DNA from 3 places in the Pseudomonas sp. TH04 genome. Region 2 is predicted to be linked to each of the others. Evidence: riboswitches for the same ligand, from Rfam matches in the RefSeq annotation. Region 2 holds a riboswitch; each other region holds the start of a gene.
The links. Region 2 has a riboswitch for cobalamin ahead of cobW (cobalamin biosynthesis protein CobW). Riboswitches for the same ligand answer to the same signal wherever they lie in the genome.
Positions count from the first base shown of each region.

Region 1: linked by a shared signal. The riboswitch ahead of JFT85_RS25755 (ABC transporter substrate-binding protein) and the one ahead of cobW (cobalamin biosynthesis protein CobW) in region 2 are both predicted to bind cobalamin.
Region 3: linked by a shared signal. The riboswitch ahead of cobO (cob(I)yrinic acid a,c-diamide adenosyltransferase) and the one ahead of cobW (cobalamin biosynthesis protein CobW) in region 2 are both predicted to bind cobalamin.

Region 1 is NZ_JAEKEA010000001.1:5,709,308-5,714,842, forward strand. Features, by position in the region: gene JFT85_RS25750 (FecCD family ABC transporter permease) at 1-698, opposite strand, end outside; gene JFT85_RS25755 (ABC transporter substrate-binding protein) at 695-1,705, opposite strand; cobalamin riboswitch at 1,820-2,013, opposite strand; gene JFT85_RS25760 (aldehyde dehydrogenase family protein) at 2,201-3,592, opposite strand; gene ptrR (putrescine utilization regulator PtrR) at 3,696-4,568, shown strand; gene JFT85_RS25770 (hypothetical protein) at 4,675-4,884, opposite strand; gene JFT85_RS25775 (amino acid aminotransferase) at 4,997-5,535, opposite strand, start outside.
Region 2 is NZ_JAEKEA010000001.1:1,061,311-1,066,845, forward strand. Features, by position in the region: gene cobN (cobaltochelatase subunit CobN) at 1-1,827, opposite strand, end outside; gene cobW (cobalamin biosynthesis protein CobW) at 1,831-2,892, opposite strand; cobalamin riboswitch at 2,984-3,183, opposite strand; gene JFT85_RS04590 (hypothetical protein) at 3,348-4,025, shown strand; cobalamin riboswitch at 4,112-4,324, shown strand; gene JFT85_RS04595 (CbtB domain-containing protein) at 4,421-4,609, shown strand; gene JFT85_RS04600 (CbtA family protein) at 4,621-5,322, shown strand; gene JFT85_RS04605 (cobalamin biosynthesis protein) at 5,319-5,535, shown strand, end outside.
Region 3 is NZ_JAEKEA010000001.1:5,409,853-5,415,387, reverse strand. Features, by position in the region: gene cobD (threonine-phosphate decarboxylase CobD) at 1-26, opposite strand, end outside; gene cbiB (adenosylcobinamide-phosphate synthase CbiB) at 19-927, opposite strand; gene bluB (5,6-dimethylbenzimidazole synthase) at 924-1,574, opposite strand; gene JFT85_RS24345 (cobyrinate a,c-diamide synthase) at 1,571-2,974, opposite strand; gene cobO (cob(I)yrinic acid a,c-diamide adenosyltransferase) at 2,971-3,582, opposite strand; cobalamin riboswitch at 3,662-3,913, opposite strand; gene JFT85_RS24335 (PQQ-dependent sugar dehydrogenase) at 4,013-5,326, shown strand; gene JFT85_RS24330 (C40 family peptidase) at 5,400-5,535, opposite strand, start outside.

The DNA of each region.
Region 1 (5,535 bases), 4.6 Mb from region 2:
GGGATGCCCAGGGACGCGGCGGAGTCCGTGCCAAAGGTAAACGCATCCAGCGCGCGGCGGTGCCACAGGCACACCGCCAGGCCTGCGACCGCCACCGGCACCACCAGCCACACCGACGGCCAGCGCACGCCGCTGAGGTTACCCAGCAGCCAGAACAGGATGCCGCGGGCCTGCTCGGAACTCGCCGATTTGGTGATCAGGAACGCGGTAAGGGCATTGAACAGCTGCGAGCCGGCGATGCCAGCGAGGATGATCTGCCCGGTGCCGGTGGACGAGCCGCTGGCGCGCGCCAGCAAGGTCACCAGTGCAAAGGCCGCCATGGCCCCGACAAATGCGCCCGCCGACAACGAAACCAGCCCGCCGCCCACGCCGATCAGGGCAACCAGCACCGCGCCGGTCGATGCGCCGGCGCTGATGCCCAGCAGGTACGGGTCAGCCAACGGGTTACGCAACAACGACTGCAAAATCACCCCGCACGTGGCCAGCCCGGCCCCGCACGCCGCCGCCACCAGGGCGCGGGTCAGGCGGTAGTTCCACACCACCCCTTCGTCGATCGGGTCCAGTACGTAACCCGCCGCCCACAGTTTGTTGGCGAGCACCTGGAGCACGACCTGTGGGGAAATGGCGGTTTCGCCGATGGCCACGCCGGCAAGCACGGCGAGCAGTAACAGGGCGAGGGCGAGCAGGCTACGTATCATTTGCGCAGGTCGTAGCCGTCGATGGCGTGGGCCAGTTGTTCCAGGCCATCGAACGTGCGGATGCTGGCCTGCAAGGCCAGGGCGTCGAGGATGATGATGCGGTTGTGTTTGACCGCGTCCATATTGCGGGTCACCGGGTCGCTGCGCAGGAAGGCGAGTTTCTTTTCATGGTCGTCGGCCGGGTAGCGGCGGCGGTCCATGCGGGCGATCACCAGGAAGGTCGGGTTGGCCTTGGCGAGGGTTTCCCAGCCGACGGCGGGCCACTCTTCATCGGACTGCACAACGTTGTGCAGGCCCAGGGTTTCCAGGATGAATTCGGGCACACCTTTGTGGCCGGCGACGTACGGGTCGCTGGCCATCTCGGCGCTGGAGAACCAGACCAGTGCGCTGGCCTGCTTGAGGCCTTTGCTCTGCGCGGTGGCGACAGCGTTGGCCAGGCGCGCCTTGAGTTCGTCGTTCAGTTGCTGGCCGCGATCCTGTACATCGAAGATCTCGGCCAGTTGACGGATGCTTTTATAAATTGTGTCGATGCGAAACGGCTCCAGCCGCGTGCCGTCGGCACCCACCAGGTTGTCCTTGCCTTCGCAGTCGGAGGGCAGCAGGTAGGTGGGAATCTTCAGCTCGTGGAATTGCTCGCGGGTGCCAACCACGCCCTGTGGGCCGACCACCCATTCCAGCTCGGCGGCCACCAGTTGCGGGCGCTTGGCGATCACCGCTTCGAAGCTTGGCTCGTTATCGGCCAGGCGCTCGATGGTGTCGTTCTGCGCCTTGAACGTCGGCAGTACGCTGTTGAACCACAGCGAGGTGCCGACCACCGTGTTCGCCACGCCCAGGGCATAGAGCATTTCAGTGGCCGCCTGGCCGATGGTTACGCTGCGTGCGGGGGCTTGCGCGAAGGTCAGCGTGCTGCCGCAGTTCTGCACCGTCAGCGGGTAATGAGTGGGGGCCGCGTGGGCCAGGGCGCAGAAGCCCAGGCCGGTGAGCAGGGCGGTAATGCGAGGCAGCATGGGGCAATCTCCGTATGGACCGTACGTGGAACTGGAGCGGTACGGTTCGGAAACACCCCCTCGAAGGCTGCGGTTCAGGCAGGCGAGGACGTCCTTCCCGGACACCCCGCCGGTTAGTGAGTTACTGGGCCGGCAGGTCTCCTGACTGATGCGTCATCGCCTCGCTCCGGCCTTCCCGGGCAATGCCCAGTGGCGATGTGGAGCAGGCTCGGCACCTACAGTTGCGGGGGCAGTTTCGATTGGCGCGATGGGCTGCGCGTCGAATTCCCTATTAGTCCCATTTGGGAACCGGCGCGGTATGGTAGTCGATCGTGACCGGCAGGGGGAGCTTGATCTGCGTACCCCATACCCGTCGATCAGCGGGGCCGCCGGGCGTGTGGTGGCAAGGCCAGCGCCAAACGCCAGGGCAAGGGCCGTAAGTTGCTGGCGAGCAGGGCACGCCCGCTCGCCACCGGTAGTTGGCTTGCGCCAACTATCACGGCCAGCCTCAGAGACTTACTTGCGATCCAGCCACACCGTCTGCGCGTTGCAGAATTCGCGCACGCCAAAGTGCGACAACTCCCGCCCAAACCCGCTTTTCTTGATGCCGCCGAACGCGACCCGAGGGTCCGAGACGCTGAAGGCGTTGACGAAGATCCCGCCGGTTTCCAGTTGGTTGGCGATGTCGCGTGCCTTGGCCGAGTCGGTGGTGAAGACGCTCGCCGTCAGGCCAAACTCGCTGTCGTTGGCCAGGGCCACGGCGTGGTCGGCATCGCGGGCGGTGATGATCGAGGCCACGGGGCCAAACAGTTCCTGTTTGAACGAGGTCATCTGGTCGGTGACGTTGGCCAGTACGGTGGGCGCATAGTAGTTGCCGGCGCCGGGTACTTTGTGGCCGCCCAGCAGCAGGGTCGCGCCTTCGTCCAGGGTGGCCTGGACCTGGCCGTGCAACTCGTCGCGCAGGTCGAAGCGCGCCATCGGGCCGACGTAGGTGCTGGAAGCTGTCGGGTCGCCCATGACCAGGGCGCGGCTGGCTTCGAGGAATTTAGCGGTGAAGGCTTCTACCACGCCGTCTTCGATGATCAGGCGCTTGGCGGCGGCGCAGACCTGGCCGCTGTTCTGGAAACGCCCGATCACGGCGGCCTGGACGGCGGCATCGAGGTCGGCGTCGTTGAGCACGATAAACGGGTCGGAGCCGCCCAGTTCGAGCACGCATTTTTTCAGCGCGGCACCGGCCTGGGAGCCGATGGCCATGCCGGCGCGGACGCTGCCGGTTAACGTGACGGCGGCGATGCGTGGGTCGGCGATGGCGGTGGAGACGCCGTCCTGGGTCACGTTGATCACTTCGAACAGGCCTTCAGCGAACCCGGCTTTCTGGAACGCCGCTTTCATCAGGTAGGCGCTGCCCATGACATTCGGCGCGTGTTTGAGCACGTAGGTGTTGCCGGCGAGCATCGTAGGCACGGCGCCGCGCAGCACTTGCCAGACCGGGAAGTTCCACGGCATCACCGCGAGGATCGGGCCCAGCGGGCGGTATTCGATCTGGGCACTGCCGTTGTCCACCTGCGTTGGCTCCGGCGCGAGCATGGCCGGGCCGTGGGCGGCATACCATTCGCTGAGGTGTGCGCATTTTTCGATTTCGGCGCGAGCCTGGGCGATGGGTTTGCCCATTTCCAGGGTGATCATCTGCGCCATGTCTTCGGCTTGGTCACGCAGCGCACTGGCCAGGGCCAGCAGCCGCTCGGCGCGCTGGCTGACCGGCTGGCGGCGCCAGGTGCGGAAGGCGTCGGTGGCGCGGTTGAGCGCGGCGTCCAGTTGCGCCTCGGTTTCGTAAGGGTAGCTGCCGACCGTTTCGCCGTTGGCGGGGTTGATCGACAAGGCGTGGGTCTGTTGAGTCATCGCGTTCATGGCACCGTCCGGCTGAATGAGTGGAATGGGTTTAGCCTACGGGGCTGCATATTTTCTGGAAACTGAATAATATTAAGCAATACGTTCACGATTGGAGAATGACTTGGATCTGGTGCAGCTGGAAATCTTCAAGGCGGTTGCCGAGCAAGGCAGCATCAGCGCCGCCGCGCAGTTGATTCATCGCGTGCCGTCGAACCTGACCACGCGGATCAAGCAACTGGAACAAGACTTGGGCGTGGAATTGTTTATCCGCGAGAAAAGCCGCCTGCGTCTGTCACCGGCCGGGTGGAATTTCCTCGGCTATGCGCGGCGTATTCTCGACCTGGTGCAAGAAGCCCGCGCGACGGTGGCGGGTGAGGAGCCCCAGGGCGCGTTTGCCCTCGGCTCGCTGGAGAGCACCGCCGCCGTGCGTATCCCGGCGTTGCTCGCGGCGTATAACCAGAAGTACGCCAAGGTCGAGTTGGACCTGAGCACCGGGCCGTCGGGCACGATGATCGAAGGCGTGTTGTCGGGGCGCCTGGCGGCGGCATTTGTCGACGGCCCGGTGCTGCATGCCACGCTGGAGGGCGTGGCGGTGTTTGAAGAGGAAATGGTGGTGATTGCGCCGCTGCATCACGCGCCGATCACCCGCGGCCAGGATGTGGCGGGGGAGAGCATCTACACCTTTCGCGCGAACTGCTCGTATCGCCATCACTTCGAACGGTGGTTCTCACAGGATGGTGCGGTGCCGGGCAAGATTTTCGAGATGGAGTCCTACCACGGCATGCTCGCCTGCGTCAGCGCCGGCGCCGGCCTGGCGCTGATGCCGCGCAGCATGCTGGAAAGCATGCCGGGGTTTACGGCGGTGAGTGTGTGGCCGTTGAGCGACGCGTTCCGCATTCTGCACACCTGGCTGATCTGGCGGCGGGGCACGGTGTCGCAGAGTTTGAACAGCTTTGTGAAGTTGTTGGAAGCGCGCGCTCTGCAAGCCAAGTAGCGCCAGTGTGGGCGCTGGCTTGCCTGCGATAACGGTGTATCAGCGATAGAGGTATCGGCAGGCCTGGCGTAATCGCAGGCAAGCCGGCTCCCACAGGGGATCGCTGTCAGCCGCCGAACTGGAAGGTGCCCATCGCCAATTTGGCCATGATCGCCGTCGCGCCCAGTTGCACCAGCCACAAGGCCAGGCCGCCAAGGAACACGCCGAGGGCGACTTGCAGCACCAGGCTTTTCTGGCGCTTGGCTTGCGGCGCGCGCGGGGTGAAATCATCCAGTTCGTCGCGGTCGGCGCGCAGGTCCAAGTCGTCGTTTCTCATAGGGCTCTCACAGCAAAGGGGCAGTCGAGGTTCAGTCTAGGGGAGCGGGGTGTTTTGCGACAGGCATTAAAAAAGGGAAGCCGCGGCTTCCCTTCGTTTAGCACCGTCAGGTTTATAGAACCTGAACAATCGCCTTTGTTACCGCGCCAATGTTCGACTGGTTCAGCGCCGCCACACAGATGCGGCCAGTGTCCAGTGCATAGATACCAAACTCGGTGCGCAAGCGGGTGACTTGCTCAACCGTCAGGCCGGAGTAGGAGAACATCCCGCGCTGGCGGCCGACGAAGCTGAAGTCGTGGCCTGGCGCTGCTTTGGCCAGTTCGGCGACCATCTGCTCACGCATGCCACGGATGCGCAGGCGCATTTCAGCCAGTTCGGCTTCCCACTGGGCGCGCAGCTCAGGGTTGTTCAGCACTGCCGCTACGATGGCCGCGCCGTGGGTTGGCGGGTTGGAGTAGTTGGTGCGGATTACACGCTTGACCTGGGACAGGATGCGCGCGCTTTCTTCCTTGGATTCGCTGACGATCGACAGCGCGCCCACACGTTCGCCGTACAGCGAGAACGACTTGGAGAACGAGCTGGACACAAAGAAGGTCAGGCCCGATTCAGCGAACAGGCGCACCGCTGCGGCGTCTTCGTGGATGCCGTCGC
Region 2 (5,535 bases):
CATCAAGTGGTCGATGATCACCGCTTGAGTGCGCCGCTTGGCCTGGGCGCCCTCGCCCGGGTCGTTGACGATAAACGGGTAGATATTCGGCAACGGCCCCAGCAGCGCGTCGGGCCAGCAGTTTTCCGACAGCCCCACACCCTTGCCCGGCAGCCATTCGAGGTTGCCGTGCTTGCCCACGTGGATCACGCCATGGGCGCCGTAGGTGTGGCGCAACCAAAAGTAGAACGCCAAATAGCCGTGGGGCGGCACCAGGTCCGGGTCGTGATAGACCGCGCTGTGGTCCACCTGATAACCCCGCGCCGGCTGGATGCCGACGAAGGTCAGGCCCAGGCGCAGGCCGGCGATCATCATGCGGCCGTCGCGGCACATCGGATCGTTCTGCGGCGTGCCCCAGCGCTCCAGTACCGCCTGGCGATTGGCTTCCGGCAGGCGCTTGAACATCGCCTCGTAGTCGTCCAGGCCCAGGCTTTGGTGGCACGGGCGCAGGTCGAGGCTGTCCAGATCGTTGGTCACGCCGCCAAGCAGCTCATGAATCAAGGCCGTGCCGCTGTGCGGCAACTCACTGGGCACCGGATAACCGTCGGCTTGCAGCGCGCGCAGGATATTCAGCGCCGCCGCCGGGGTATCCAGGCCCACGCCATTGCCGATGCGGCCGTCGCGGGTCGGGTAGTTGGCGAGGATCAGCGCGATGCGCTTTTGCGCATTCGGCACCCGCGCCAGCTCAACCCAACGCCGCGCCAGCTCGGCGACGAAATCCATACGCTCGGGCGCAGCGCGGTAACACACCACGTCGGACTGGCTGCGCTCACTGCGCCAGGCCAGGTCTTTGAAGCTGATGGGACGGCTGATAATGCGCCCGTCCAGCTCCGGCAAGGCAATATGCATCGCCAGGTCGCGCGGGCCGAGGCCTTGCTCGCTGGCCTCCCAGCCGGGCTGGTTGTCCTGGGCGCAAATCGCCTGGATCACCGGAATATTGCGCCGGAACGGGCGCAAATGCGGGGCTTCCGGGCTGGACTGGGCAAAGCCGGTGGTGTTCAGAATCACCGCCGCCTGCACGTCATCCAGCCAGTCTTCGACCACCGTCAGGCAGCCGGGCTCTTTCAAACTGGCCACCGCTATCGGCAACGGGTTAAGACCCGCCGCTTGCAAGCGTTGGCAGAACACGTCGATAAACCCGGTATTGGCCGCCTGCAAATGCGAGCGGTAGAACAGCACGGCGGCTACCGGCCAGTCTGCCTGCCAATCCGACTGCCAGTCATTCAAGCGCGGGTTGGCTTTATGCGGGTGATAAATCGCGGTGCGCGGCAGGCTTTGCGGTTCGGCCCAGGCATAGTCACGGGCCAGGTAGCTGCTTGCCAGGCAGCGATAGAAATCCAGCGCGTTGCCCAAGCCGCCCTGGCGCAGGAAGTGCCACAGGCGGTCGCGCGCGTCCACGCCTACGGTGCTCAAGCCGCTGAGTTCCGGGTCCGGGCGATCATCGCCCGGCACCAGGATCAGTTGCACGCCACGCTCGGCCAACTCCACCAGGCGCTCGATGCCGTAGCGCCAATAACCGATGCCGCCGTGCAGCGAAATCAGGATGACCTTGGCGTGGCGCAGCACCTCGTCCACGTACAGGTCGACAGAGGCATGGTTTTGCACCTGCATCGGGTTGGCCAGGCGAAAGCTGGGGTAGTCGTCGGGTAACTGCTGAGCCGCTTCGGCGAGCAGTGCCAGGCTGGAGTCGCCGCTGCACAGGATCACCAGTTCAGCGGGGGTTTGGCCTAAGTCGGCAATGTTGTCTTCCGAGACGAAACCGCCGGGCTGGGTCCTGAGCAGGTGCATGGGTTAAACGCTGAGGGCGGCGCGCAGTTGCGCTTCGAGGCCCGCCGCGTCCAGCGCCTGGCCGATCAGCACCAGACGCGTGACGCGTGCTTCATCAGCCTGCCAGGCACGGTCGAAGTGCTTGTCGAAACGTGTGCCCACGCCCTGGATCAGCAGGCGCATCGGTTTGTTCGGGATCGCCGCGAAACCTTTGACGCGCAGGATGCCGTGTTGCACCACCAACTGCGTCAGGGCGTCGAGCAGCAGCGCTTCATCGGCTTGCGGCAGGTCGATGGAGATGGAATCGAACGCATCGTGGTCGTGGTCGTCTTCACCTTCGTGGTGATGATCGTGATGGCTGTGGCGGTCGTCGATGTGTGCTTCGGAACCGGCGCCCAGGCCGATCAACACGTCCAGCGGCAGGCGACCGCTGCTGGCTTCGATGATTTTTACGGCGGGTGGCAGCTCTTCGGCGACTTCGAGGCGCACGCGGGCCAGGTCTTCAGGGCTGATCAGGTCGGATTTATTCAGGATCACCAGGTCGGCGCTGGCCAGTTGGTCGGCGAACAGCTCATGCAGCGGCGATTCATGGTCCAGGTTCGGGTCGAGTTTGCGCTGGGCATCCACCTGGTCCGGGAACGCGGCGAAGGTTCCGGCGGCCACGGCCGGGCTGTCGACCACGGTGATGACCGCGTCAACCGTGCAGGCGCTGCGGATTTCCGGCCACTGGAAGGCCTGGACCAAGGGTTTTGGCAGGGCCAGGCCCGAGGTTTCGATCAGGATATGGTCGAGGTCACCGCGACGGGCGACCAACTCGCGCATCACCGGGAAGAACTCTTCCTGCACGGTGCAGCACAGGCAGCCGTTGGCCAGTTCGTACACGCGGCCGTTGGCTTCTTCCTCGGTGCAACCGATCGAACACTGCTTGAGGATTTCACCGTCAATGCCCAGCTCGCCGAACTCGTTGACGATCACGGCGATGCGACGGCCCTGGGCGTTGTCGAGCATATGGCGCAGCAAGGTGGTTTTGCCCGAGCCGAGGAAGCCGGTGACGATGGTGACGGGAAGTTTGGCCAGTGTTTTCATCGGATGCCCTTTGGGGCGGGCATACGGGACGATGGCCCTGCGCAACGCGCAGAAGCTGATTTCGTCACCGGATCACCCCGCCCGGTTGAAGTAGAAAATCGGTGACGAGGCAGGTCTCCTGGCTTGGGGCATGCGGGTCTTGCGACCGGCGCTGAGTGCGCCTTCCCGCCGTATCGGCAGTGGCGTGGCAGTCAGATGAACCCTTCACAGTTGCGGGGGCAGCCGCGGCTTGAACCGCGTTCCCTTCTTAGCTTCGACCTGGGCCGAAGAACCTCGAAGGTGCAAGGCTACGCAGTGCGGGGAAGCGGGTCAACGTTGATTGATACACGGACCGGGGCGCTCGCCGTCGGCGGCTTGAAACAATTCCAGATCTTATTAACCGAACGCTCCGGGAACGCCATAGCCGCATTCGACACATATGAGTGAACAGACCTCAACATAAAACGGAAATCACCATGACGCTCACGATTCCTCCCTATGTCAATTCACACTTGCCCGCAGCTCTCCTCCCTCAGCAAGCCGCGCCTACGACTGCACGTTGGACGGAGCCCGTTGACCAACTCCACCCCCGAGAACTGGCGCAAGCACTCCAAACCTATTTTGATGCTATGAGCGATCCGCGCTTTACCGAGACCATTACCAAAAAGTCCCTTCAGCGAGTGGCAGATGGACGACCGCTGAACGGGGTGCCGCCAACCCACACGCAGATCGAGATTGCCCAGGAAGTATTGAAGCGCAAAGACCTCTTCCAGCAACTGGACTTTACCAGCGGCAAGGACGGTCAAATCAGCCGAGACGATCTCGCGACTGAGACCGGTGACTTCCAACGCCTGAGCGACCGTGCGCTGATCACCCTGGTGGGCAAACACTTCAACGAATTTGGCGGCGGCGACAAGTACGTGAACTTCACCGAGTTGCGAGAAGCTTCCGGTGAACTGCCAAGCGCTAACACCTTCAGCCCGCAAGCGAGAGGGGTCGCTCAGGCCCTGCTCAAACGCAAAGAGTTGCTTGACCGCCTGGATATCGGCGTGGGCTTTTTGGGGTTCTCAGGAACACAAGATCAGCGCTTCGATCAGCGCAACGTTGAGTACACACGCACCCACAGCTCGCCGGAATTTCACTACCCGGACTGATCGATCGGCCCAACCAGCGGGTGGCGGCTGGCGAATTTCGAGAGCCGCCAAACCTCTATTTGACGCCTATCCCCCGCCCATGCTCTCCTACACCTCTTGTTTCGGGTGCCCTTCACAGGGTGAAACGGGAAACCGGTGACTCACGTCGACACGTGCGAAGTCCGGTGCTGCCCCCGCAACGGTAAGCGAGCGAAGCGTCACAGCCACTGTGCCCCTGGCATGGGAAGGCGATGCTTTCAGGACTCTGTTCATAGAGCCCCCTCGCAAGCCCGGAGACCGGCCCGAAAAATCAGATAACAAACCCGCGGTGGGCGGGCGCTGTTCAGAACCCTGCGTGCCTGGCTCGCGGGGTTTGCATGCGCTCGTTTCACCCTGACACCCAGAAGGGACGCGCCATGTCGATCATCAGCAGCACCTCGCACACCACCAGCAGCACCGCCACCCTGAGCCAACGCCTGAGTGCCGCCATCGGCGCGTCGATTCTGGGCGCGTGCCTGGTGTATTTCGCCGGCTTCTCGCATATCGAGGCGGTGCACAACGCGGCCCACGATACCCGCCACAGCGCCGCGTTCCCGTGCCACTGAGGCCTGCCGACATGATCAAGCGTATTGCCCAAACCGCAGGTTTCACCGGCCTGCTGGCCGCCCTGTTGCTGACCTTGCTGCAAAGTTTTTGGGTCGCCCCGCTGATTCTGCAGGCGGAAACCTTTGAAAATGCCCCGGTCGCCGAAGTGGCTCACGCACACGCCGCTGGCGCCGCAGCCCACACCCACGACGCCGAAGCCTGGGAGCCGGAAAATGGCTGGCAGCGTGTGCTGTCGACCACCGGCGGCAACCTGGTGGTAGCGGTCGGTTTCGCGCTGATGCTGGCCGGTCTCTACACCTTGCGCGCACCGACCCGCACGGCCCAAGGGTTGTTGTGGGGCTTGGCCGGTTACGCAACCTTTGTACTGGCCCCCACCCTGGGCCTGCCGCCGGAATTGCCGGGCACTGCTGCCGCCGACCTGGCGCAACGGCAGATCTGGTGGATCGGTACCGCGGCCTCTACCGCTGCGGGGATCGCGCTGCTGGTGTTTGGCCGCAACGGGCTGCTGAAAATACTGGGCGTGGCGATTCTGGCCGTGCCACATATCATCGGCGCGCCGCAGCCTGAAGTGCATTCGATGCTGGCACCCGAAGCCCTGGAAGCGCAGTTCAAGATCGCCTCGCAACTGACCAACGTCGCCTTCTGGCTGGCCTTGGGCTTGATCAGCGCGTGGCTGTTCCGCCGCAACCGCGACGGTCAATACGCGGCATGACACTGGTGGTCGGCCTGGGTTGCCAACGGGGCTGTGATGTTCACAGCCTGCTCAGCCTGTTTGACACCGCCCTCGCCGACGCCGGCATTGCGCGCCATCGCATCACGGCGTTGGCAAGCATTGATCGCAAACAGGCTGAACCGGGCTTGCTGGCCCTGGCCCGACTGCTGGAACTGCCCTTGCAGTGTTTTGGCGCAGAACACTTAACCGGTT
Region 3 (5,535 bases), 4.3 Mb from region 2:
CGCAGGCGACCACCATGTTCAAGCATAAAATTGCGCCCCCGCGCAGAGGATCAGCAGCCATAACCATACGCCGCGCTGCACCAGTTGCCAGCCTCGCTCAATCGAATCGGCATCGGCTGCCGGGCCTTCGCCCAATGGCGGACGCTGATGCAATTCGCCGTGATAAATCGCCGCGCCACCCAGTTCAACACCCAGCGCGCCCGCGCCAGCCGCCATCACCGGGCCAGCGTTGGGGCTGTCCCAGGTGGGGCCCTGGGTGCGCCAGCATTTAAGCGCCAGGCGGGTTTTGCCGAGCACAGCGTAGGTTAACGCCACCAGCCGCGCAGGAATGTAGTTGAGTACATCGTCGATCTTGGCCGCCGCCCAGCCGAAACGCTCAAAGCGTTCATTGCGATAGCCCCACATGGCGTCGAGGGTATTGCTCAGGCGATACAACACCACGCCCGGCACACCGGCGACCACAAACCAGAACAGCGCGGCAAACACCGCGTCGCTGCCGTTCTCCAGCACCGACTCAGTGGCGGCGCGGGCGACTTCGGTGCGGTCCAGCTCGCTGGTCTGGCGGCTGACCAGATAGCTCACGCGTTTGCGCGCCTCATCCAGGTCATCACCGCGCAAGGCCTGGGCCACCGGGATCACGTGCTCGCCGAGGCTGCGCATCCCCAGCGCACAGTACAGCGCCAAAATCTCCAGCACCCAACCGATGTAAGGCGCCCACGACAACGCCGTGGCCAGCAGGGTCAGCGGCACCACCGCGATAACCCACGCGGTCACGCCATGGCTGCGCCAGCCGCGGCCTCCGGTATTGAAACGTTGCTCGATGCGCTCGGCGAAATTGCCGAATGCCACCAGCGGATGCCAGCGCCTGGGCTCGCCCAACAGCGCATCCAGCGCTACGGCAGCGACACACAGCAAGGCCACACTCATTGACTCACTCCCCACACATTCTCATACAACATGTCACTCAGCGGCCGTGGTTCAGCCCAGCCTTCGAGCTGCAACATCGGTGCCGGATAGAACCCGGCTACCGGCCCCAGGCATAGCACCGCCAAGGGTTTCGCACCGGCCGGCAAACCCAGCAGGTCGGCCAGGGCCTGCGGCTCGAACAGCGAGACCCAGCCCATGCCAAGGCCTTCGACGCGGGCGGCCAGCCAGAGATTCTGGATCGCACAGGACAACGATGCCATGTCCATTTCCGGCAAGGTGCGACGGCCAAAAATGTGCCGCTCGCGATCATCCATCAGCGCTGCCACCAACACCTCGGCGCAGTCATGAATGCCTTCGACCTTGAGCTTCATGAACGCATCGGAACGCTCGCCCAATGCCTCGGCGGTGCGCACGCGCTCTTCTTCGACCAATTGTTGAATCTGCCCACGCAACCGGCGGTCACTGATGCGGATAAACCGCCAGGGCTGCATCAAGCCGACACTGGGCGCCTGGTGGGCAGCCTGGAGCAGGCGCTGCAGCAAAGCGGGGGCGACGCTGCCGCCGGTAAAGTGGCGCATGTCGCGGCGTTCGGCGATGACACGGTAAACGGCGTCGCGGTCGGCTTGAGGGAAGGCGTTGTCGGTCATGGCTTCTTCGCGAGCACGTCGAATCGTCGCACCGCCGCGTCCACAGGGTGATCGGTGAACCCGGTCGATGTCGGCGCTGGCTGGCCTGCGACAGCGGTATCAGGGCCCGGCGCAAACAATGCGGCCACCGCCGTCGGGTTGGACGGGAAATAAAAGTGCACGTAGGAGGCGGTCATCCGCCCCTGGCGGTACACCGCTTCGGCACCGCGCCCGCCGTTGGGGCTCAGGCCGCGGGCAATCGGCTGCCACTCGGTGCTGGTCAGGGAGTGGTGATAGGTGTGGCCGCGCAGCACGCCTTCCGGCAACTCGACGCTTTGCAGGGCCAGGGCCGCGAGCTTCTTCTGCATCACCGCGTCCCCCTGCAGCAAGCCAACCAGTTCGGCACGGGTACCCTCGACATCGGTGAGCGAGTCCAGCAGGTACAGCATGCCGCCACATTCGGCGAGCAACGGTTTACCGGCGCCGTGGTGGGCGCGAATCGCGTCGAGCATCGGGGTGTTTTCAGACAATGCCCGATGATGCAGTTCCGGGTAGCCACCCGGCAGGTACACGCTGTCGGCTTCGGGCAATTGGCGATCATGGATCGGCGAGAAGAAGCGCAATTCGGCGCCCATCGCCCGCAGCAAGTCGAGGCTGGCGCCGTAGGTGAAGGCAAAGGCTTCGTCGCGGGCCACCGCAATGCGCACGCCGGCGAGCAACGGTTCGGCCTCGATCACGTGCGGTGCGGCGAAGGTCACCGGCGGCGGCAACGCAACTTCACAACTGCTGCCCAGGGCTTGGGCGGCGGCGTCCAGGCGCACGTCGAGGTCATTCAGTTCGCTGGCCTGCACCAGGCCGAGATGGCGGCTGGGCAATTCAATCCCGGTTTCGCGAGACAACGCGCCGTACCAGCGCAGGCCTTCGGTGAGGCTGCCTTCCAGTAACTGTGCGTGGCGCAGGGTGCCGACGCGGTTGGCCAACACGCCAGCGAACGGCAAGTCCGGCTGATAGCGCGCCAGGCCCAAGGCCAGGGCGCCGAACGTCTGGGCCATGGCGGTGCCGTCGATCACCCCGAGCACCGGCACCCCGAAGTGCCGCGCCAGGTCGGCGCTGGAGGGCGTGCCGTCGAACAGGCCCATGACGCCTTCGATCAGGATCAGGTCGGCCTCACCCGCTGCTTCCCACAGCAAGCGGCGACTTTCCTGCTCGCCGACCATCCACATGTCCAACTGATACACCGGCGCACCACTGGCACGCTCATGAATCATGGGGTCGAGAAAGTCCGGGCCGCATTTGAACACGCGCACCTTGCGCCCCAGGTTGCGGTGCAAGCGCGCCAAGGCAGCGGTGACGGTGGTTTTGCCCTGGCCGGACGCCGGTGCGGCGATCAGTACGGCCGGGCAATGACGGGGCTGATTCAAAGTTCGACGCCCTTCTGTGCCTTGATGCCCGCCTGGAACGCGTGCTTGAGCATGCCCATTTCGGTGACGGTGTCGCCCATTTCGATCAGTTCAGGCTTGGCCCCACGGCCGGTGACCACGACGTGCTGCATCGGCGGGCGAGCTTGCAGGTCGGTGAGCACTTGATCCAGGTCGAGGTAACCGTGCTTGAGGGCGATGTTCAGTTCATCCAGCACCACCAGGCCGATGGACGGGTCCTGCAGCAATTCGCGGGAAACTGCCCAGGCCGCTTCCGCGGCGGCGATGTCGCGCTGGCGGTCCTGGGTTTCCCAGGTGAAGCCTTCGCCCATCACGTGGAAACGCACTTGCTCTGGGAAACGCCGGAAGAACAATTCTTCGCCCGTGCTGTGGCGCCCCTTGATGAACTGCACCACGCCGCACTGCATGCCGTGGCCCATGGCGCGGGCCAGCATGCCAAATGCCGAACTGCTCTTGCCTTTACCGTTGCCGGTCAGTACCAGCAGCAATCCGCATTCGTTCGGGGAATTGGCGATGCGCTCGTCGATCACGGCTTTTTTGCGCAGCATGCGCGCCAGGTGGCGCTCGTCGCGGTCGGGGGAATCAGTCATGGCAGCTCTCCGTTGGGGCTGGACAAAAACGGCGGGCAGGAAAAAGAAAAAACAGACAGCCAAGCATCGCCCACCGTGATGCTGTTGGATGATCCAGGCCGGTCTCCGGACTCATGAGTGGCGCGCTTGCTCACCGAGCGAGCAGGCCAACGGCGCGCCTTCCCATATCACGTGGATACAGTGGCAAAAGGCACCGTCTTGACTCATTTACCGTTGCGGGGGCAGCGCCGGAATCGCGGCAGCACTGTGTACAAGTGCGCTCACTCACCGGCTTCCCTGTTTCACTCTGTCGGCGTATCCGCCACAGAGCACCTGGAACAAGCCGCGAAGGTTAGTGGGTTGGGGATGGAGCGTCAATTAAAGCCGACCTTGGACTTGAACCATCGGACCAGCTCGCTCCTCTACCCTTACAGGTATTAAGGAGAAAACCATGCATAAAACCAGACTCGCCTTACTGATCATGCTGGCAGGCACCCTCGCGGCCTGCGGCGAAAGCTCTACGTTGAAGGTCTCCGACGGCACCGGGCCTTCGCCCAAACTGCCGGAGCCGAACAACACCCTGATCCCCACCGTGAACATTGCCCCGGCCATCGGCTGGCCCGATGGCGCCAAGCCAACCGCCGCCGCCGGCACTCAGGTGTCAGCGTTTGCCGAAGGCCTGGACCACCCACGCTGGCTGTATGTGTTGCCGAATGGCGATGTACTGGTAGCGGAAACCAACGCGCCGCCCAAGCCGGATGACGCCAAGGGCATTCGCGGCTGGGTGATGGAAAAAGTCATGGGCCGTGCAGGCGCAGGCGTGCCGAGCCCGAACCGCATCACACTGCTGCGCGATACCAACCACGACGGCGTGGCCGAGACCCGCACAGTGTTCCTGGAGAACCTCAACTCACCGTTCGGCATGACGCTGGTGGGTAACGACCTTTACGTCGCCGATTCGGACCAACTGCTGCGCTTCCCTTATCAGCCAGGTGCAACCTCGATCAAGCAAGCGGGCACCAAGGTCGTCGACCTGCCAGGCGGCAGCCTCAACCACCACTGGACGAAAAACGTGGTGGCCAGCAAGGATGGCAGCAAGCTATACGTGAGTGTCGGCTCCAACAGCAACGTCGGCGAGAACGGCCTGGAGGCAGAACAAGGTCGCGCCGCGATCTGGGAAGTCGACCGCGCCACAGGCCAGCACCGCATCTTTGCCTCCGGGCTGCGCAACCCGAACGGCATGGCCTGGGAACCGCAGAGCGGCAAGCTGTGGACGGCGGTTAACGAGCGCGACGAGATTGGCAGCGACCTGGTGCCGGACTACATCACCTCGGTCAAGGATGGCGCATTCTACGGCTGGCCCTTCAGCTACTACGGCCAGCACGTAGACGTACGCGTCTCACCACAAAACCCTGAGCTGGTCGCCAAGGCGATTGCACCGGATTATGCCGTGGGGCCTCACACCGCGTCCTTGGGGCTGACGTTCGCAGAAGGCAGCAAACTCCCGGCGCAATTCAGCAACGGCGCATTCATCGGCCAGCATGGCTCGTGGAACCGCAAACCACACAGTGGCTACAAGGTGATATTCGTGCCGTTCGAGGGTGGTCAACCCAAAGGGCAACCGGTGGATGTGCTGACCGGGTTCCTCAACAGTGACGAGAAAGCCATGGGCCGGCCGGTGGGCGTGGTGATCGATCAGCAGGGTGACTTGCTGGTGGCGGATGACGTGGGGAATAAGGTGTGGCGAGTGTCGGCGGTTAAGTAGTCGGCCGCAAAACCAGCGCAAAAAAAATGCGCGAGAGGCTGGCCCTCTCGCGCATTTTATTCACTGTTCAGCCTTAAGGATTGCGGGCCAGATGCTCAGCCGGCAACACGCGCTTGGCACTCAGGTAAGCATTTTGCCAATACGCTTTGGACAGCGTATCCAGTTTCACCGTACCTCCGGTTTGCGGAGCATGGACGAATCGCCCTTCG